Regions from separate parts of the Glaciimonas sp. CA11.2 genome, predicted to be linked through region 2. Evidence: predicted binding sites of a transcription regulator. Region 2 holds the regulator's gene; each other region holds the start of a gene.
What was found. The regulator HrcA, encoded in region 2, represses chaperone genes, less so after heat shock. The targets are predictions, from matches to a motif close to TTAGCACTCNNNNNNNNNGAGTGCTAA.

Region 1 (7,423 bases), 1.4 Mb from region 2:
ATTCGCTTCATGATGGTGATGACGCCGATTGTCTTCTTTCTGAATGGCTTCACCAAAGGAGACTGGGTTGAGGCGTTTCTGTTTGGCTTATCCGTCGCGGTTGGTCTCACGCCGGAAATGCTGCCGATGATTGTCACCTCGACGCTGGCTAAGGGTGCAGTCGCACTCTCGCGCAAGAAGGTGATTGTCAAACGACTGGATGCGATCCAAAATTTTGGTGCGATGGATGTCTTGTGTACGGATAAAACCGGCACATTGACACAGGATAAAATTTTTCTGGAGCGGCATACCGATATTCTAGGTAAGCAGGATGACTTGGTGTTGGAATACGCTTACCTGAATAGTCACTATCAAACCGGCCTTAAAAACCTGCTTGACGTGGCGGTCCTGGATCATGCCGAGCTGCAACGCGAAATGGCGCTGGCTTCTGCGTACCGCAAGGTTGATGAAATCCCGTTCGATTTTCAGCGGCGCCGGATGTCGGTGGTCGTCAGCGAACGTGAGGATCATCATGAATTGATTTGCAAAGGCGCGGTCGAAGAGATCGTCTCCATTTGTACCCACGCCCGTCACAACGGGACGGTAGTGCCATTTAGTGCTGAGCTTCTCAAAGAAATCCACGAGACTACTGCCAGCCTCAACGCAGAAGGTTTACGCGTCGTCGCGGTGGCCGCTAAAGATTTGCCGCCGACCAAGGAAGTCTATGGCGTGGCCGACGAGTCGGATTTGGTGCTGATCGGTTACATTGCCTTCCTCGATCCCCCAAAGGAATCGACCAAACCCGCATTGGATGCATTGAAAAAACACGGCGTGACGGTCAAAATTTTGACTGGCGACAACCAACTGGTAACGGCCAAAATTTGCCGTCAGGTTGGCCTGACCGTCGATGGCATGTTGCTGGGTTCTGACGTCGAAGATATGAGCGACGCAGACCTGGCGATTGCAGTCGAAAAAACCACCGTATTTGCCAAACTCAGTCCGACGCATAAAGAACGTATCGTGCGTAGACTGCATGACAACGGCCACGTGGTCGGCTTCATGGGCGATGGCATCAACGACGCGCCTGCGTTACGCGCAGCAGACATCGGTATTTCGGTCGATACTGCGGTCGATATCGCGAAAGAAGCAGCCGATATCATTCTGCTGGAAAAGAGTTTGATGGTGCTGGAAGAGGGTGTTCTGGAAGGTCGTAAGACGTTTGCGAACATGCTGAAGTACATCAAGATGACGGCCAGCTCCAACTTCGGCAATGTCTTTTCTGTACTGGTAGCGAGTGCATTTTTGCCCTTTTTGCCCATGTTGCCGCTGCATTTGCTAGTGCAAAATCTGCTTTACGATATCTCACAAATTACGATTCCGTTCGACAATGTGGATAAGGAATTCTTAGAAAAACCACAGCGTTGGGACCCGAAAGAAATCGGTCGCTTCATGATCTTTTTTGGTCCGATCAGTTCGATTTTTGACATCGCCACTTTCGCCTTGCTATGGTACGTATTTGGCGCCAATACCAACGAGCACCAAACCCTGTTCCAGTCGGGCTGGTTTATTGAAGGCTTGCTGTCGCAAACGTTGATCGTACACATGATACGGACCCGCAAGATACCGTTCTTCCAAAGCCGTGCTTCGTGGGCGCTCATCAGCATGACCGTCATCATCATGGCGATTGGAATCTTGCTGCCGATGTCGCCTTTGGCGCATTACTTCAAACTGCAAGCGCTGCCGCTGAGCTACTTCCCATGGCTATTGCTGATATTGGGTGCGTATGCGGTGCTGACGCAGATGATGAAGGGTTGGTATGCCAAACGGTATGGCTGGCAGTAAAAAAGTGGGCTTAGGAATGGCTTAGGATGGCTTAAAAATGGCTTAAAAATGGCTTGAGAATAAGCCGATAGAAATAGCGTCTAGAAGGCGGACAGCATTTGCTGGCCGCTTTTTTTATGCCGGCACCGTAGAGAGATATGGTGGGCCAAGCGTCCCCGACATGCGGTGTTTTCGGACACTCTTTGCACCACGCTCGTGAGAATCTTAGGAGATCAAACCCGCAGCAATATTGATCGACAAACCGAGAATCGCCGAGTTAAATAAAAACGTCAATATCGATTGCACTAATACTGTCTTACGCATTGAGCGGGTCATGACGCTCACATCCGAGGTTTGTACTGCCACCGCTAATGTGAACGAAAAATAGAGAAAATCCCAATAATCGGGGTTTTCTTCGCCCTCAGGAAACCGTAAAGGTGCCGGTCCAATACCAGAACTATAAAACAGTCGCGCATAGTGCAAGGTGAACATGGTGCCAACCAGAAACCACGATCCGAGAACGGTCAATCCAGTAAATAGATAGCGGACTTCCTTCGGCCCCGGCAAAAAGTCCTTGGCCTGAGACAACCCAAAAACGACCGCTGCGATACTCGCGATCGCCGCAATGCAAATCAGCATCAAGATCATGCTGTCGTTTTCGTCCTCAATCGCGGCCCGCTTTTTAACTTGTGCCGATCCAGCTCTCACCATCATCCACCAGATGGCGATCAGATATCCCCACACACCGGCGTTCCAGCTGATGAGCCCACGGGTAATGGTCGACCCATTCGGCAAGAGTGCCCAGATGACGCCACCAAAGATCACAGCGAGCACCAGACGTGGATGAGTATGAAAAACCAGATTACGAATACGCATTCTTTAAGACCTTAAAAATAGAAGTGGCAGATTTGGAGACCACGCCCAAACGTTCATGCCAGATCATCATAGCGGCAACCCTGCTTTCACGACAAGATTCCCTTGTAACAAAACCTCTTTGTATTTTTATTGACAAAAAATTAATATTGCCGCCTGTGATTAATTGTAGCGGCTTTGGTAAATAAAAAAGAGAGTACAGAACATCACTCTTGAAAAATCAACTAACCACCCCTATACTTAGCACTCGTTAGGTGAGAGTGCTAACAATCTCCCTGACCTAGTCACTTTTTCTGTGCGGCACATTGTAAAAGCCAAACTAATCGGTGCAGTCGTTGCTGCAATGTTGCTGCAAAAATTATAACTTGTTGAATTTTGAAGGAGTTACACATGGATCTTCGTCCTTTGCATGACCGCCTCGTCGTTAAGCGTCTAGATGTTGAAACAAAAACTGCATCAGGTATTGTTCTGCCAGAGGCAGCAGCCGAAAAGCCTGATCAAGGTGAAGTATTGGCTATTGGTAACGGCAAGATTCTGGAAGACGGCAAAGTTCGCCCGATGGCAGTTAAAGTCGGTGAGCGCGTTCTTTTCGGCAAATATGCAGGTCAGGTAGTGAAGGTCGATGGCCAGGAACTACTGATTTTGCGCGAAGAAGACATCTTCGCTATCGTCGAAGGTAAGTAATTCATAGTTCAGATTGATCGAAGCCCATTGCAATTTTCGCAATAAGGCCGCTTCGATCTCTACGCTCTACATTCAACCGTATTCAGGAGAATCAACATGGCAGCAAAGCAAGTAATTTTTGGTGATGATGCACGTGCCAAGATCGTTAATGGCGTCAATATTCTAGCCAACGCAGTTAAAGTCACTCTGGGCCCTAAAGGCCGTAACGTGGTTCTGGAGCGTAGCTTCGGTGCTCCTACCGTTACTAAAGATGGTGTTTCAGTTGCTAAAGAAATCGAACTGAAAGACAAGCTGGAAAACATGGGCGCGCAACTGGTTAAAGAAGTTGCTTCCAAGACTTCAGATAACGCTGGTGACGGTACTACTACTGCAACCGTGTTAGCACAAGCTATCGTGCGCGAAGGTTTCAAGTATGTTGCAGCCGGTTTCAACCCAACTGACCTGAAGCGCGGTATCGACAAAGCTGTTGTCGCCATCGTTGCTGAAATCAAAGCATTGGCTAAGCCAACGACTACTAGCAAAGAAATCGCACAAGTTGGTTCGATCTCTGCTAACTCCGACACCGATATCGGTGAAATCATTGCTAAGGCAATGGACAAAGTCGGTAAAGAAGGCGTTATCACTGTTGAAGATGGTAAATCACTGGAAAACGAACTAGACATCGTCGAAGGTATGCAATTCGACCGTGGCTATTTGTCACCATATTTCATCAACAACCAAGAAAAACAAGTTGTTGCTCTGGAACAGCCTTACGTTCTGTTGTTCGACAAAAAAATCTCTAACATCCGTGATCTTCTTCCGGTATTGGAGCAAGTCGCTAAGTCGGGCCGTCCGCTGCTGATCATTGCAGAAGACGTCGAAGGCGAAGCACTGGCAACTTTGGTCGTCAATAACATCCGCGGCATCCTGAAAACTGCTGCTGTTAAAGCACCAGGCTTTGGTGATCGTCGTAAAGCAATGCTGGAAGACATCGCTATCCTGACCGGTGGTCAAGTGATTGCTGAAGAAGTCGGCCTGACATTAGAAAAAGTAACATTGGCAGAACTAGGCCAAGCTGCACGTATCGAAATCAGCAAAGAAAACACTATCATTATCGATGGCGCTGGCGAAGCAATCTCGATCGAAGGACGCGTTAAGCAAATCCGCGCCCAAATCGAAGAAGCAAGCTCTGACTACGACCGTGAAAAGTTGCAAGAACGTGTTGCCAAGTTGGCTGGCGGCGTTGCACTGATCAAAGTCGGCGCAGCTACTGAAGTCGAAATGAAAGAAAAGAAAGCACGCGTTGAAGATGCATTGCACGCTACGCGCGCTGCAGTCGAAGAAGGCGTTGTTCCTGGCGGCGGCGTTGCTTTCTTGCGCGCACGTGCTAACGTTAAAGACCTGAAAGGCGACAACGCCGATCAAGATGCTGGTATCAAAATCGTGCTGCGCGCAGTTGAAGAGCCATTGCGTCAAATCGTATTTAACGCAGGCGACGAGCCATCGGTTGTCATCAATGCAGTATTGGCTGGCACAGGTAACTACGGTTACAACGCTGCTAACGGTACTTACGGTGACTTGGTTGAGCTGGGTGTTCTTGATCCAGCAAAAGTAACACGTTCAGCATTGCAAAACGCTGCTTCTGTTGCTGGCCTGATCCTGACAACTGACGCAATGATCGCTGAATTACCAGACGACAAATCAGGTGGTGGTATGCCTGGTGGTATGGGTGGTATGGGTGGCATGGGTGGCATGGACGGCATGATGTAGTGAGATTGATCGTTGATAACCTACTGCGCACCGTAATCTTGTAGTCTGCGATGCTCGCCGTACCTGCGTACGGCTGCGCTTCTCGGCTACAACCTTACGGCGCTCGCTACGGTTCTCAGCGATCCCACAGAGTCGCTGTATCATCTTCTTTATTTTGTTGAGGGTGGATGGTTGCTTTGGATATGAAGCCCGCTTTTTGCGGGCTTTTTTGCGTTTGCTGGTTTAATCTCGATGAAAGCTACAGAACACCAAGCCCCTGAGAGGCTGTTACTGAACCGAGTACGCAGGACCTACGCAAAACCGTCCCAGCAAGGCGTGCCGACGCAGACAGCACGCGAGTGCCGGGCCACGTTGGCGGCAAGAAAAGCACAAAGCAGCTGGGGCGTTTTTGCGTAGGTCCGACACTTATGCGGTTGGGTAATATGGGAATACCTAAAAGATACTTTGCCGGAATACAAAATCCTTATAAAATAAGCACTTACATAAAAATTATATTGGCGGCGGATTGTCGAAGTTGGGGCAGTCAGCTGCCTTTTTTTATTCCTAAATGATAAAAATACAAGCAGTAACTCAGCGATTCGAAGGCAGTAATGGGCCGGTAGATGCAGTGCGCAATGTTGATCTGACGATTAACAAGGGCGAAATTTTTGGGATTATTGGTCGTAGCGGGGCTGGTAAAAGTACGCTTGTGCGTACGCTTAATCTTCTCAATCGACCTACTTCGGGCAAGATCATTGTTGATGGCCGAGATTTAACTGCGTTAAACGCCACCGATCTAAGGGCAGCACGGCGTGAAATCGGGATGATATTTCAGCATTTTAATTTGCTATCGTCCCGCTCGGTCTATGACAACATCGCGCTACCGCTGGAACTTGCAGGTTTGTCAAAAGCCGAAATCAGCAAAAAAGTGACACCATTACTGGAACTGGTCGGCCTCACAGATTTAAGAGATCGCTATCCGGCACAGATTAGCGGCGGTCAGAAACAGCGCGTTGGCATTGCGCGCGCGCTTGCAAATGCGCCGAAAGTATTGTTATCGGATGAGGCGACTTCTGCACTTGATCCTGAAACGACGCGTTCGATTCTGGAATTATTACGCAAAATCAATCAGGAGCTTGGTCTGACGATTGTGCTGATCACGCATCAGATGGAAGTCATCAAGATGATCTGCGACCGGATGGCCGTTATGGAAGCTGGTGAAGTGATAGAGCATGGCGAAGTCATCGATATTTTCCGCTCTCCTAAGCATCCTGTGACCCGTGCCATGATCGGCGACGTGATCGCGCAAGATCTGCCCGCTGGCGTGCTACAACGCTTGCGTGCGCGCCTGGCGCGCAGCGATGCGGCTGACGGCACTGACCATCTGTTCCGGCTTGCCTTTACCGGAGATAGCGTGGATCAACCGTTGCTGTCCGAAGTCGTGCGCAAATTCAATCTGGACTTCAGCATATTGCACGGTCAGATTGATGAAATTCAAGGCCAGGCATTTGGTTCTCTGGCAATTTTAGCCAATGGTAGCGGCGACAATATCGCTGCCGCCATGACTTATTTAAGCGCGCAAGGCGTTACCGTGGAGGAGTTAAACCATGTCATCTGAAATGCTCAGTCTATTCCTATCGTCGTTCGGCGAGACCTTGATGATGGTCGGCATTTCCGGCGTTCTGGGCGCGGTGCTAGGCATTCCATTAGGGATTGCGTTGCACCTGACCGGTCGCGATGGTGTGCTGCCGAATCTGGCATTTAACCGTATTGCCGGATTGATCGTCAATGCGGTCCGTTCAACGCCGTTTATCATTTTGCTGGTGGCAGTCATTCCCTTTACCCGTTTTTTTGTTGGCACATCAATCGGCACTGCGGCAGCAATTGTGCCACTGACCCTGGCGTCAGCCCCTTTCGTCGCCCGACTGGTCGAAACGGCGCTACGTGAAGTGGATCGCGGTTTGATTGAAGCGGCACAGGCGATGGGCGCATCCACCTGGCAAATCGTCTATAAAGTGCTGATCCCGGAAGCATTCGCCGGTATTATTGCCGGGCTGACGATTACGTTTGTCAGCTTGGTTGGCTATTCGGCGATGGCTGGCGCGATTGGCGGCGGCGGTCTCGGCGATTTAGGAATTCGGTATGGCTACCAGCGCTTTTTGCCCGAAGTCATGCTTGCCGTCGTACTGATTTTGATTGTGTTTGTGCAGTTGGTTCAAACTTTAGGCGATGTTCTTGTACGCCGCTTGAGTCACAAATAGTATCGGTGATCATTTTTAAATAATGCAGTCTGGATAGGCTGAATGGCCATCGCTATAGCCGTTGATATAGCCGTTGG
Region 2 (7,423 bases):
AATTTGCCATCCTGAATGAGCTTGCCATCTTCTTCGATTTTATGTGGAAAAGCAAAGCGCACACCGGTTGATTTGCCTATCCAATTCGCTTGCATCAAGCGCACGCGCTCTGGCCAGCCTGTTAATTTGGTTTCGGTGTGGTCCAGCAATTCTTCGGCGTAATCGGTAATTTTGGCGTAATACATTGGAATTTCGCGCTTTTCAATCAGCGCACCTGAACGCCAGCCGCGACCATTGATAACTTGCTCGTTGGCTAACACGGTTTGGTCGATCGGGTCCCAGTTCACGGTACCGGTTTTTTTGTAGATGATGCCTTTTTCGAGCATCTTAAGGAACATCCATTGGTTCCATTTGTAATACTCTGGCTTGCACGCCGTCATTTCACGTGACCAATCAATGGCGAGTCCCATGGATTGCATCTGCGTTTTCATGTGGTCAATGTTGCTATAAGTCCACTGGGCCGGTGGTACGTTGTTTGCCATCGCCGCGTTTTCCGCAGGCATGCCAAACGCATCCCAACCCATTGGCATCAACACATTGTAGTTATTCATCCGCATGTAGCGATACATGACATCGTTGATGGTGTAATTGCGGACATGACCCATGTGCAATTTGCCGGATGGATACGGCAGCATCGAACAGGCGTAAAACTTTTGCTTATCTAGACCGTTCTTGTCTTTTGCGTGTTCGACGACTTTATAGGCATCAATAGCGCGCCAATGGTCTTGCGTCGATTTTTCGACGTCGGTCGGGCTGTATTTTTCTTGCATGGCGTGATGGACTAAAAAAGTGAATGTGAAAAAGCATAGGAGAATTATCCCTGAACCGGTGATTATACTGGTTCAGGTGCTCTCATACGATAGTGGGATTGTGGGAGTCGACGGAAGTTAACGATGAGACGATCTTTTTGCCAAAAGCGAGGCGGTTAGTATTTCACCAAGTGACCGTCTTTCAATAGGGAGTTATTTTGCTGCAGGGACGCTTTTTGGGTCGGTTACGAAGCCGATTTTTGTCAAACCGTTATTTTGTGCCAGTGACATAACCTGCGCCAACACCTGATATCGGGTGTCTTTGTCGGCCCGCAACTGCAATTCCGGCTGGGGTTGGCGTTGTGCGGCAGCGATTAATTGCGTTGTCAGTTCTGGTTCTGCGATGGGCTTGTCATTCCAGAACATTTTGCCCGCGCGGTCAATTGACAGCGATACCGTCTCTGGCTTTTCTGGAGCGGGAGCGGATTGGGCGGTCGGTAAGTTGACTTTGACCGCATGCGTGAATAGTGGTGCTGTGATGATAAAAATCACCAATAACACCAACATGACGTCGACCATGGGCGTGATATTGATATCGGCCATTGGCGCTGAGTGCTGATTGTCGTTAAATCCACCGAATGACATACTGGTTCCGGACTGAAGTTAGTGATGAGTGTATAAGGCTATTAGGAGGCTAAATTATTTTCCAACGCGACTGCCAGTCGTCAAATAAGCATGTAAATCATGCGCGAACGCATCCAACTCTGCCAGTGTAACGCGATTAACACGTGTGAACGCGTTGTAGGCTAGTACTGCGGGAATCGCAACTACCAAACCAAGTGCGGTCATGATGAGTGCTTCGCCAACTGGTCCTGCGACTTTGTCGATCTGCACAGTTCCCGATGCAGAGACTGCCATCAAAGCATGATAAATACCCCAGACCGTACCAAACAAACCGACGAAAGGGGCGGTTGAACCGACTGATGCCAGTAATGTTAATCCGCTTTCCAGCCGTGACGAAACGCGATTGATTTCTCGTCGCAATGTGCGTGTGACCAGTTCGCCAAGATCGGTGCCGGCGTTGAGCGAGGCGGCGGGTTTGCTGGTCATCGGTGACCGAATGCCTGCAGCGTCGGCCGCTTGTATGGCTAAAGGTGCGTAAACATTTTCGGTATCGACCGGTTTGATGACGGCAATCGCATCATTTAGTGTCGGTGCTTGCCAGAATCCTTCAAGCGATGAAGCGCTGCGCCGGATACGCCAGGAACTCAAGGCTTTGGACAAAATGTAGTACCAGCTAATCACGGACATCAGCAATAGCAAATAGGCTACGCCGTGAGAGACAGCATCGCCTTGCGACCAATAGTGGGCGAACCCGAGATTATCATTCATGTTGTTGATCCGGATGGTGGTGGGGCAGCATAACGATCTTTAGGTGAAGATCATTAGTTGGCAACAATTTATTACATTTTGAGCGCAACTCCAGGTCGGTTGAGTCATCAACATCAAACTCGCCATGAGAAGCTAGGAGGAGCGCTCAAAGTATGGGTAAAAATCGAGTACAAGCAGGCCGAACATGGTTAATGAACAAATTAGTGTTATCTGCTGCGCACTTCCCATGCCATAGGCGAGTCATTGTTTGTATTTTGACATCGCCCGGCCCTGAATTTGCGTAAAAATCATGGTAACAATCAGCTTATTACTCTGCTAATTACTCAGCGAAGCCCAAGAACGTCCTGCATATCATATAAACCCGTTGCTTTGTCGTTAAGAAAGCGCGCAGCGCGCAAACTGCCATGGGCATAAGTCACACGGCTGGACGATTTATGTGTGATTTCAACGCGCTCTCCATCGCTGGCAAACAGCACGGTATGATCGCCAACGATATCGCCGCCCCGTATGGAAGCGAAGCCGATGGTAGATGGATCGCGTGCACCGGTTACACCCTCGCGCGAATAGACGGCGACTTCGTCGAGTTTGCGACCAAGTGCATCAGCAATCACTTCGCCCATTTTCAGCGCTGTGCCAGACGGCGCATCGACTTTGTGGCGGTGATGGGCTTCAATGATTTCAATGTCATAGCCGTGCGAAAAACTCTTCGCTGCCATTTCAAGCAATTTCATGGTGACATTGACGCCGACACTCATGTTGGGAGCGAACAGGATGGCTGTCTTTTTTGCTGCTTCTGCGATCGCCGCCTTGCCAGCCTCATCAAAACCTGTCGTGCCGATGATCATTTTGATGCCATGCTCGGCGCAATAGGCGAGATGTGCAAGCGTGCCTTCTGGACGCGTAAAGTCAATTAAAAAGGTAGCGTTAGCCAAGCCCGTAGCAAGATCGAACTCGATATTCACGCCGGACGGCTTGCCCAGAAAAGCGGCGGCGTCGGATCCTAATCCGGGCGCGGTCTGCACATCCAACGCGCCGGTTAATGTGGCATCTTCTGCATTCTGGATGGCCTCGATCAGCATGTGTCCCATGCGACCGGACGCGCCAGCAACAGCAATTTTCATTTGATTCATCGTTATTTAAGACTTTGACTGGTTATTTTGTTGGTGCTGTCGGCGGAGGTGCGGGCGCATCCTTTGCGATGCCACTATCTTGGGTGGCTTTTTTAGCTTCTTTATTGCCGCCCGAAATACGTGCAAGATAATCTGCTTCAGTCGGCAGATCACCACCCTCTACGCGGACCACAAGGTTATCCTTGAAGAAAACGCTGACGCGGCTGGAAGTGATTTCGCCATTGCCTTTTTGCAAACGGAAAACATAATCCCAACGATTCGCGTGAAACATGTCTGTCAGTAACGGCGATCCCAGTGCAAAAGATACTTGCTCTGTGGTCATGCCTTCCTTAACTTGCGAGATCATCTCTTTCGAAACAAAATTACCCTGCTGGATATTGTAGCGATAAGGTGAAAGGATTCCGAAAAAACGGGGGTTCTTTATGGTTCGGACGCCATCGCCTGCTGTATCGCCAGTCGGTATTCCCGAACTAGCGTTAGCAGCATTGGCACCGGATGCCGAAGTCGGTCCGTCAATGAGAGGATTTTTTGATGCGCAGCCAGCCAGCAAAGCCATGGAAACAGCAGCTATTGTCAAGGCGGAGGTGCGGGCAGTACGGGAGAGCAACATTCGCATAAGTATCTTAATTGATTGAGCAATTGTGCTAAAACGCTATATGATAAAGCAGATCATCCATTTGCGACGTAAACATGCCTAACAATCCATCCGAACTAAAAGCTAGTGGCCTTAAAGCTACTTTGCCCCGACTCAAAATTTTGGAAATATTTCAAAATAGTGAAGTCCGACATTTAAGCGCTGAAGACGTTTATAAAATTTTGCTTACCGAGAATCTTGATGTCGGTTTGGCAACTGTGTATCGTGTATTAACCCAATTTGAGCAAGCTGGCTTGTTGCAGCGTAATCATTTTGAAACCGGCAAGGCCGTTTTTGAGCTAAACGAAGGATCGCATCATGATCATCTGGTGTGTCTGACCTGCGGTCTGGTCGAAGAGTTTTACGACGAAGAAATTGAGGTTCGCCAGAAAGCCGTCGCCACAGAGCGTGGCTTTGAGATTGCGGATCACGCCTTGGCGCTGTACGGTCACTGCCGGAATTGCGTAAAAAAGTAATTGGGTCATGCGCCGAGTAGCATTAATGCTGTGCGTTCCAAAGCTTCGGATCGTAAGGCATTAAACGATGCTTGCTGTTTTTCTTACTGAGCGAGACTTAGTGATCCGAAATAGTTATTAAGCCAGACTAGTTCTGGCTTAATGCATTGGAAAGCAGCTTTGCTGTAATGTCGACAATCGGTATCACGCGTTGATATGCCATGCGCGTCGGACCGATCACACCCAGCGTGCCCACGATTTTTCCGTTCACCTCATAAGGTGCGGTGACGACGCTCATCTCTTCCATTGGAACCAGTTGTGATTCGCCGCCAATGAATATTTGAACGCCGGTGGCCTTGCCTGATATGTCCAGCAGTCGCATCAAATTGGTTTTTTGTTCAAACATATCAAACAGCTTACGTAAGGAACTCATGCTCGATGACAGGTCAGTCACGCTGAGTAGATTGCGCTCACCTGAAATGACAACTTCGTCAGCATCGTCGGTCATCGCCTCGCTACCGGCCTCAACTGCGGCCAACATGAGTCGATTCATATCATCCCGCAACTGGCGGACTTCGGTTTGCAGGCGTAAGCGAACGTCATCAATACTATGGCCTCCGTAGTTTTGATTGATAAAATTGGCCGCTTGTACGAGCTGTGAAGGGGTGTAGTCGACATCTGTTAACAAGAGCCGATTTTGCACATCGCCGCTAGGGCCGACGATGACGAGCAGAATACGTTTTTCAGAAAGTCGTAAAAATTCAATCTGCTGAAACACCGATTCACGCCTTGGGGTTAGTACCACGCCTGCAAATTGTGAGAGCGATGACAACACTTGCGCAGCGTTGGCGATGATCTTTTGCGGCGAGTTAGTTTGCAGTCTTGCCTGCATTCTCGATTCGAGCACGCCCTCGTCAATCGGCTGGACCGTCAATAGTGTGTCGACAAAGACACGATAGCCGCGGGGCGTTGGTACCCGTCCCGCTGAGGTATGCGGACTCGCAACAAAACCCATTTCTTCCAGATCGGCCATGATATTGCGTATGGTCGCGGGAGATAATTCCAGCCCGGAAATTTTTGAGAGTGCGCGCGAGCCTACCGGTTGCCCATCCGCGATGTAGCGTTCCACGAGGGCTTTGAGAAGAGTTTGAGCGCGAGTATCAAGATGCATGGCGATTATTGGTAAGTGCTGGCGTGATTTGCCATGAGCCAGGTCTGACAGGTGTCTGGCCCTTAATAATTGTATTTATACACTGTTAAGCCGAATCGCGCCTATTCGTCGGCGTGGATTTTCTCTATCAAAAGAGATTTTATGAGGGATTTTACGTGCTGGCGGATTGATCTTCCAGCCATGTTTCAAGCTCATGTAACGTGACGCATTGAGCATCTGCTACGATTCCAACGGGCAATACGCGGTCAAACCGATTAATCCAAACGCTTCGCAAGCCAGCTTCACGCGCGCCCACCACGTCTAAAAGCGGATCGTCACCCACATAGACCGCTTCTTCGGGTCTGACATTAAGGGCTTGGCACGCCGCATGGAAGATCGCGGGATCAGGTTTAGCGCAGCCGAAGCTATGCGCGGCGATGGATATAGCGAAATGCTGTGACAGGCCGATTTTCTCCAGATCCGCAAATCCGTTCGACACTGAACCCAGTAATACGTGTTGTCCTAAGCGAGATAGCACCGGTTGAACGTCGTCAAAGGGCGTCACCGCATGACGCGCCTCAGCAAACAGCGCCATGGCGGCATCAATCTTGCTAATATCTTCGCCAACAGTATTAAATGCTTCAGTCAGTCCAGCGTGTCGTAAAGCCGATAAATTAATTTTGAATAGGGCATTAGTGGCACTCAACGCTTGACGCCGTTGCCGCAGACTGGCGATCGTAAATGCCTCCGAGACGGCCGGTGCGTTGAGGCAAAGCCAGTCATACAATAATTGCTCTGCGCGGATCAATACCGGTACGATTGGCCAAAGTGTATCGTCCAGGTCGAACAAGACGGCTTTAATGGGTGCAGCGCTGGGCGAGTGTTGACGGTGACTAGCGATATTATTCATGGAATCGTGGAGTATCCTCTAGAGAAGCTTTAATGCAGACCCAAATTATGGTCTAATCGGCGGCATGTGGCCTATAAAATTATCTCATCAACAGAATTTACCTAGTTTGCCTAAAACTATTGCGATCGTTGGCAAGTATTTTGCCGCCGGTATTGACGACTCATTGACCGAGGTGGCCGACTTTCTTCAGGTGCGCGGACATAAAGTCGTGTTTGAGGCCGAGACCGCGCAAAATATTGCCTTAACCGGATTCGAGGCGATGACGCCCGAGCAAATCGGCCAGCAAGCCGATGCCGCGATCATTGTCGGCGGCGATGGCACGATGTTGGGTATTGCGCGTCAACTGGCACCTTACAATGTTCCGCTCATCGGTATTAATCAAGGGCGACTTGGTTTTATGACCGATATTTCTCTTGAACGCATGCTTCCGGTATTGGGGGAAATGCTGGATGGAAATGTCGAGTCGGAACGGCGGACCTTATTACAAGGCGTGGTCAAGCGTGACGATGTCGTTATTTTTAGTGCGCTAGCGTTTAATGACATTGTTGTCTCGCGCGGCGGTACTTCCGGCATGGCAGAGTTGCGGGTCGATGTGGATGGTCGTTTTATGTATAACCAACGTTCCGATGGCCTGATCGTTTCGACTCCCACCGGTTCTACGGCATATGCGCTTTCTGCTGGCGGGCCTTTGCTGCATCCATCGTTGAATGGCATTGTGTTGGTGCCGATTGCACCGCATGCGTTGTCCAATCGTCCGATTGTCGTGCCGGACAGTAGCGAAATCGTCATTGAAATTGTCAATGGTCGGGAGATCAATGTTAATTTTGATATGCAGTCGCTGACCAGTCTGCAACTTGGGGACCGCATCGTCATCCAGCGTTCTGAGCACGCGATCACTTTTTTACATCCTGCTGGCTGGAGTTACTATGAAACCCTGCGCCAGAAGTTACACTGGAATGAGTATCCTTCGGCAGACGGTCATTTGCGTTAATTGCGGAATGGG
Region 3 (7,423 bases), 1.2 Mb from region 2:
AGCTATCAGGTTGACCGCACCGGGCCAGTTAATACCGACAATGAGCGATGAGCAAGATCATGATGGTCTATTTTACGCCCTCTTCCAGAAAGCTTGAATTCTGACTGAGCGCTGATGATCGACAAATCATTTAGAGCAAGCAGCGTCATTAATGACAGATTAATGACGCTGCTTGAAAGCATGCAATCTTTCTAATTTACTCACATTATTCCCGGACTTGATCCGGCCCGAGAACAGTGACGCGACCTTTGGCACAACTATTAGACCTCTTTCGAAACCGTCGCCCAAGCGATGCTAATCTGGTCGATGTGAAGGCGTCCGGCTCTCAGCAATCGGAAGTTACTGCACTACATGCGGTTGACAAACACCGCACTACGCAGAATTTCTTGCGCCTGTCGCTGCTTGAGAACGTGCTGTTGAAGCTCCTATTCGCTTTCATGATGGCGCTGTCCTTTGGCACTGTGACGGCATACGCGGCTGATGGCGCCGACATGACGAGGGCGCGGATTGAAACCAGTGATGATGGTTACCGCCTTTCTGCGGCATTTTCGTTTGAACTCAATCGCGGACTAGAAGACGCCATCAATCGTGGCGTTCCGTTGTACTTCACCACGGAGGTCGAATTAACACGGCCGCGCTGGTATTGGTTTGATGAAAAAGCGATCAACGCCGCACAAACCATCCGCATTTCCTATAATGTTCTGACGCGTCGCTATCAAGCCGCTATCAATGGCAGTTTGCAGCAAAGCTTCGACTCGCTAGACGACGCGCTCTCCTTGATCCGCCGTCCCAGTCGCTGGATAATCGCTGACAAAGGCGCGCTACAAGTTGGCGAAATCTACCGCGTTGCCGTCCGAATGGGACTTGATCTGGCGCAACTACCAAAGCCATTCCAGGTAAACGCGTTGAATAATAGCGACTGGCGTCTTTCTTCCGACTGGAAGACCTTCAACTACAAGGCAGAGTAACGTGCCACGTGCAATCCGCTATTTACTGATCGTCGGTGGCGCGATCATCAGCATTCTTCTCTTTCTGCTCGCTTCGGCATCAGAGAATTCCGTTTTTTTCGACAAATACTACTCTTGGTTGTTTGGCCTCAATGCGCTAGTCGCAGTGGCGTTATTAGGCTTGGTCTGCCTTCTGCTGGGAAGACTCTATAGTCGTTACAAACGCGGCAAGTTCGGCTCGCGGTTGATGGCAAAACTGGTCTTGCTCTTTGCCGTGATCGGCATCTTGCCCGGCGTTATCATATATTTGGTATCGGTTCAATTCGTGTCACGCTCAATCGAGTCATGGTTTGACGTTCGGGTCGAGGCAGCATTGGAATCTGGCTTGAACCTCGGACGAGCAGCACTCAACTCATCTTTATCAGATCTGATTACCAAATCCAAGGGCATCGCCCTTGAATTATCTGAAGAGACAAGTTCCGGCCAGGTTTCCCAGTTGACGCGATTGCGCGACCAAAATATCGAAGCATCAATTCTTGCCAGCAATGGACAACTGATTGCTTCGGTGGGAGGACGTCTCGGAACGCTTTCGCCGGTTCTCCCGACATCTGCCATGTTAAGGCAGGCGCGACAAAGCCGTGGATTTTCAGCTATCGAAAGCGAGTTAGAAAATAGTGATGACATAGGAACGCCTAAAAAAACTAATCCAACCGATTTGTCTGCCTCATCGATCAACGAGGCAAATAACAATTTGCGTTTGCATGTCATCGTCGAAATTCCAGCACCGATCAAAACGTTATCACTACAAAATGAAACGCGTTTCCTGCAAATCTCGCAGCCCGTACCTTCTTATTTAGCGACCAATGCGGAGGCGTTACGGGCCGCGTCAAGTGAATATCAGGAGCGCTCTCTGGCTCGCTCCGGGTTACGTAAAATTTACCTCGTAACGCTCACTCTGACACTGCTACTCGCCATTTTTGGCGCCATCATTAGCGCATTCCTGATTGCCAGCGATCTTGCCAAACCACTCTTGTTATTGGCCGAGGGTACCAAAGCTGTGGCGGAGGGAAATCTATCACCGCGCCCCATCATTGCCACCTCCGATGAACTCGGTACGTTGACCCAATCGTTCAATATGATGACCCGACAATTATCGGATGCACGGGCATCTGTCGAAAAAAATCGTAACGAACTGGAAAATGCCAAAGCCTATCTGGAGTCGGTATTGGCGAACATGTCAGCAGGCGTCATGGTGCTTGATGAGGACTTTCATTTGGTCACCAGTAATCAATCGGTGCATCGTATTTTGCAATACGATCTGAGCCCACATATTGGCCAGCCGCTGAATATCATTGACGGTTTAGCTCATTTCGCGGAAATTATTACAAAGGCATTTTCAGAACAAAATGCACAGTTTGCAGCAGGAAAAATCGGCGAGAGCCGACTGCATTGGCAGCAACAAATTGAAATCCCCCGCAGAATCGATAATATCGACAGTGACGATATATCGTTGCTGGCACGTGGTTCGCGCCTTCCTGTAGAAAATCGGGATGGATACGTTGTGGTGTTTGATGACATCTCAGACGTTATTTCAGCGCAACGATCGATTGCGTGGGGCGAGGTTGCGCGTCGTCTGGCGCATGAAATTAAAAATCCGTTGACCCCGATTCAGCTATCTGCGGAACGACTCCAAATGAAGCTGGAGGATAAACTGATGACGCAGGATGCCGCAATTCTGAAGAAAAGTACCTCGACAATTGTGAATCAGGTTGCTGCCATGAAACGAATGGTGGATGACTTCCGCGATTACGCAAAAACACCGCCGGCAGTATTAAGCGCACTCGATTTAAACGTTCTGGTGGCCGAAATTTTGCACCTTTATGTCGCCGGTGATGAGCGCGATATGATCCATGCTTCATTGACACCAAACCTGCCGCATATCATGGGTGATGCTACGCAATTGCGCCAGGTGATCCACAATCTCCTACAAAATGCGCAAGATGCCGTGACAGATCCCACCGCAGAGGTCGCGGCACCACGGATTGACGTAGTAACCGAACGGATCAGTTATCAGGGTTCGGACGGTCAACCGAGTACCGCTGTGCGTTTTTCCATCACAGATAATGGCCCAGGTTTCTCATCTAAAATTCTGGCACGCGCCTTTGAACCCTACATCACATCGAAGCCACGCGGCACCGGTTTGGGTTTGCCCATGGTCAAAAAAATCGTTGATGAACATGGTGGACGGATCGACTTACGCAATCGCAGTGACACAAAGGGCGCAAAAATATTAATTTTGCTGTTAAAGTTAGCACCTAGTACATTCACTGGTGATGACAAAAAAATTATTTGATGTCCGCTCTTTCCTATTATTTGGCAGATTTTCTATAAAGTAGGACATCGGCGTTATAGGATGTATGCTTGGATATAGAAGCTGCGATATGCTGCAACGTCGGCCGCAGTGAAAATATACTGGACGATCCCAAGCGCCGCGCGATACTGAAAAGCGTGGGCATGCTTAGCAGATACTTCGGTTTCTAAAGAGTCGGTTTCATCCAGTCTGCCCAGAAAAAGCATTTCGTACGTGCAATCCTGTTGCTGCTGACTGTATGGAGACTGCGACGAAGGAATACCGAAATCAAATTGAACTGGGATAAATGAGAAAAGTCGGGCGGCGCACGTACCAAGCCTAAAGGTTGCGTAGTAAGATCCTTGTCAGAATTTAAGCGTGTAATCAAATTTTTAACAATTAAACACAAGCACAGAAATAGTGCTGCAATCGCATAAATTTGACCGGAATGTCCGGCTTAAAAATTATGATTGAATGCAACAGAAAATGGGAAAGCTAACGCATGGCTAATATCCTGGTCGTTGATGACGAAATGGGAATTCGAGAATTACTCTCCGAAATTTTAGGAGATGAGGGGCATGTTGTCGCGACCGCAGAAAACGCGCAGCAAGCACGTGAATTTCGGCAAAATGGCGTGCCTGATCTGGTGCTGCTAGATATCTGGATGCCTGACACCGATGGTGTAACCCTGCTTAAGGAATGGCAGCGTGATGGGCTACTGACAATGCCAGTCATCATGATGTCGGGTCACGCCACTATCGATACTGCAGTGGAAGCAACGCGCATCGGCGCTTTAAACTTTCTTGAAAAGCCAATTGCATTACAGAAACTGCTCAAAGCGGTGCAACAAGGCTTATCCCAAGGGCCTAAATCATCCCGTGCGCCGACCATGTTTGCGCAACCGGTTATTTCCAATGAAATGCCTGATCTGGTGAGTGGCAACAATTTTGGTGCTGCGTCGACTGCGGAAACGCCACATCTCTCGCCACTTCCCGTGGCAATGTTGACGTCAGACAATCTGTTTTCATCCTCGTTTGGTCTACCATTGCGTGAAGCAAGGGATGCATTCGAGCGCGCCTACTTTGAGTATCATTTAATTAGGGAAAGTGGCAGCATGACGCGCGTGGCTGAAAAAACTGGACTTGAACGCACGCATTTGTATCGAAAGCTCAAGCAATTGGGAGTCGATCCGGGAAAATTAACGAAAAAAGGCGGATAAAGCGATTTGTCTCTTCCGTCGCAATGCCTTGTGCCACCGATCCTGTCATCGATTTTGCCACCGTTTCTTACACTGGTAACCGGCCCGTCCGCAACCAGACGAGAAAGTGCCGTCTGGTTGTCGATCAAAACCGAGGCAACATCATTACAGCAAATGCCAGGAATCATCGGTGTCATCCTCGAAGGCCTGCCAGACGGTAAATCACCGCCGGAGCCAACGCATTTCACGCTTCACATCAAACGTGTCGCCCCTGGCTGTCTTTGTTGCATTGGCCTGCTTACATTACGGGTAACGCTGAATCGCTTGCTCCGTGATCGTCCTGCTCGGCTTTATATCAGTATCGCGGACGCCACGCACATCGATAAAATTCGCGCTTTGCTCTCCACTTCCCCGTACGACGAATGGCTCACCCTGACTGACGATATCGCCACTTAAATATCAATCCGTCCAATAGCCCTCACGATCGAAAACTCTCCAGACATTACCCGGTCGACTTAATCCTCAACCACCCTCACTTTGCGGTCTTATCCAGGCCTTTCACCAAACCGGGGGCATCGTCGCCAAGATTATTGGTACCGTTTTGAATCTAATCCGCAATCTATTACGTAAAAAATCACGTTACACACTGTCACACTATTTAGTATCGTTGCGACGAACTTCCCCCCTATGAAGCCACTCCAACATGCTCAAAAGTATAAATCATTAACTTTTATTGATAGTGAGTAACTATCCTCACCATTTAATAAAATCGATTAGCACTCTACAAGTGGGAGTGCTAGAATACCTGATCAAATCAGTATGGTTTACACCCTGTTGGCAGAAAATTCCATCTGATAGCTAGGAGAAACAATGAAAAATCCATCGGTACAGACTGCGTTAATCCCAGCCGAATCGGGCGCCTTAGCGCTTGGATTTTCGGGCACTTTAGGCAATATCGACGCCTATATTTCGGCTGTTAACCGCCTGCCTATGTTGACTCACGACGAAGAAATTTCGCTGGCTCAAAAATTACGTGAAAATAACGATCTGGCTGCCGCGCAAAAGCTCGTACTGTCTCATCTTCGTTTAGTTGTTTCTATTGCACGTGGATATTTGGGATATGGCTTACCGCACGCCGATCTGATCCAGGAAGGCAACATCGGATTGATGAAAGCCGTCAAGCGTTTTGATCCTGATCAAGGTGTGCGTCTGGTGTCCTACGCGATGCACTGGATCAAGGCCGAGATGCATGAATACATCTTGAAAAACTGGCGGCTGGTTAAGGTTGCCACAACCAAAGCACAACGAAAGCTCTTTTTCAATCTGCGTAGCCATAAAATCGGTCTCGACGCGATGACACCGACGCAAGTTGACGACTTGGCAAAAACGCTTAACGTAAAACGCGAAGAAGTCATTGAGATGGAAACCCGACTAACCGGTCGTGACATCGCTTTGGAAGCGCCAACCGATGACGACGATGATAAATTTGCACCTATCGCCTATTTGTCATCCGATATGCAAGAGCCGACCAAAGTGCTGGAAGCCCAACAATACGACCGTATGCAATCAGAGGGTCTCGAGTCTGCTTTAGGCAAATTGGATGACCGTTCACGCCGCATTGTGGAGTCGCGCTGGTTAGCGAATGACGATGGTTCTGGTGCCACCTTGCATGAACTGGCAAAAGAATTCGGTGTTTCCGCCGAGCGCATTCGTCAAATTGAAGCAGTGGCACTCAAGAAAATGAAAAGTTCTTTAGTGGCTTATTCTTAATTTATTTTATTAATAAGATTGAGTTGAATTGAATTAACTAAATCACTAAAAAAACAAAAAGCGCCGACTGGCGCTTTTTGTTTATAGCAATGATTTAAAACGCATCACCAAAATACCAGTTCGGATATTTATTCCTACACCCTTAACATTTATAGAATAATAATATTAAGACAGCAGCATTTTTAAATCATGCGCAATCGGATCTGGTCCCTGGCCATTGCGTACAAACAAGCGGATGTGACCTTCCGGGTCAAAGACGTAACTACCCGCCGTATGGTCCATCGTGTAACTACCCGACGTCTTGCCTGGTACTTTTTGGTAAAAAACGCGGAATTCCTTAGCGACTTTTTCAGTCGCCGCCAAATCACCATACAGCCCGAGAAAGCGTGGATCGAAAGCGGGAACATATTGGGCTAGCAGCGCCTGCGTATCGCGCTCAGGATCAACCGTCACGAACAACACTTGCACTTTATCAGCCAGCGGCCCTAACTCCTTCATCACGCTCGACAACTCGGCCATCGTCGTAGGACAGACGTCAGGACATTGGGTATAACCAAAAAAAACAACGACCACTTTGCCCTTAAAGTCAGCTAGCGTGCGTGGCTTTCCGTTATGGTCAGTCAGAGCGAAATCGCGCGCATAACCAAGGCCGGTTACATCCGTGTTAATGAATTTGCTGTTTTGTGGAGACAATGTCATTTCCTGACTACCGCCGCCAGAAATACCAGCACTGCCAGCACTACCAGTGGTTGCTGGCTTATCACCGCATGCTGCCACAGATAAGCCCATAGCAATAACAATGCAAGAAGCGGCAATTGGTCTTAAAACTGAGAAGAAACGTTTCATTCAGACTTTCAATAACGGACGCACCGTGCATCTCAAAATTTCAGGTAATGGTCAACCAATAGAGCAGCAAACAGCAGCGACAAATAAATGATCGAAAACGCAAAAGTTTTGCGCGCAATCAAGTCCGTGTAATGTTTGTAAATCTGCCACGCGTACCATAGAAAAATAGCACCCAGAATGGCTGCACTCACCAGATAAATCAACCCGCTCATACCGACGGCAAACGGCAGCATCGTGGTGGCAACCAATGCGATGGTGTAAAGCCAGATATGAAACTGTGTAAATTTCAATCCATGCGTAATTGGCAACATC

Region 1: RGU75_RS11200 (co-chaperone GroES) is a predicted target of HrcA. The motif match lies at 2,914-2,940, and genes of this name have one in related genera.
Region 3: rpoH (RNA polymerase sigma factor RpoH) is a predicted target of HrcA. The motif match lies at 5,269-5,295, and genes of this name have one in related genera.

The regions. Positions count from the first base shown of each region.
Region 1 covers NZ_JAVIWL010000001.1:2,585,939-2,593,361, reverse strand. Annotated here, with positions in the region: gene mgtA (magnesium-translocating P-type ATPase) at 1-1,821, shown strand, start outside; gene RGU75_RS11205 (DUF1345 domain-containing protein) at 2,026-2,676, opposite strand; gene RGU75_RS11200 (co-chaperone GroES) at 3,064-3,357, shown strand; gene groL (chaperonin GroEL) at 3,454-5,106, shown strand; gene RGU75_RS11190 (methionine ABC transporter ATP-binding protein) at 5,654-6,703, shown strand; gene RGU75_RS11185 (methionine ABC transporter permease) at 6,693-7,346, shown strand.
Region 2 covers NZ_JAVIWL010000001.1:1,179,123-1,186,545, reverse strand. Annotated here, with positions in the region: gene leuS (leucine--tRNA ligase) at 1-770, opposite strand, end outside; gene RGU75_RS05060 (biopolymer transporter ExbD) at 963-1,394, opposite strand; gene RGU75_RS05055 (MotA/TolQ/ExbB proton channel family protein) at 1,449-2,141, opposite strand; gene dapB (4-hydroxy-tetrahydrodipicolinate reductase) at 2,465-3,271, opposite strand; gene RGU75_RS05045 (outer membrane protein assembly factor BamE) at 3,294-3,881, opposite strand; gene fur (ferric iron uptake transcriptional regulator) at 3,962-4,381, shown strand; gene hrcA (heat-inducible transcriptional repressor HrcA) at 4,509-5,531, opposite strand; gene RGU75_RS05030 (HAD family hydrolase) at 5,683-6,420, opposite strand; gene RGU75_RS05025 (NAD kinase) at 6,485-7,411, shown strand.
Region 3 covers NZ_JAVIWL010000001.1:2,421,863-2,429,285, reverse strand. Annotated here, with positions in the region: gene rsmB (16S rRNA (cytosine(967)-C(5))-methyltransferase RsmB) at 1-97, shown strand, start outside; gene RGU75_RS10415 (DUF4390 domain-containing protein) at 438-968, shown strand; gene RGU75_RS10410 (sensor histidine kinase) at 970-3,300, shown strand; gene RGU75_RS10405 (response regulator) at 3,800-4,516, shown strand; gene RGU75_RS10400 (GTPase) at 4,523-4,951, shown strand; gene rpoH (RNA polymerase sigma factor RpoH) at 5,366-6,265, shown strand; gene RGU75_RS10390 (SCO family protein) at 6,431-7,111, opposite strand; gene cyoE (heme o synthase) at 7,144-7,423, opposite strand, start outside.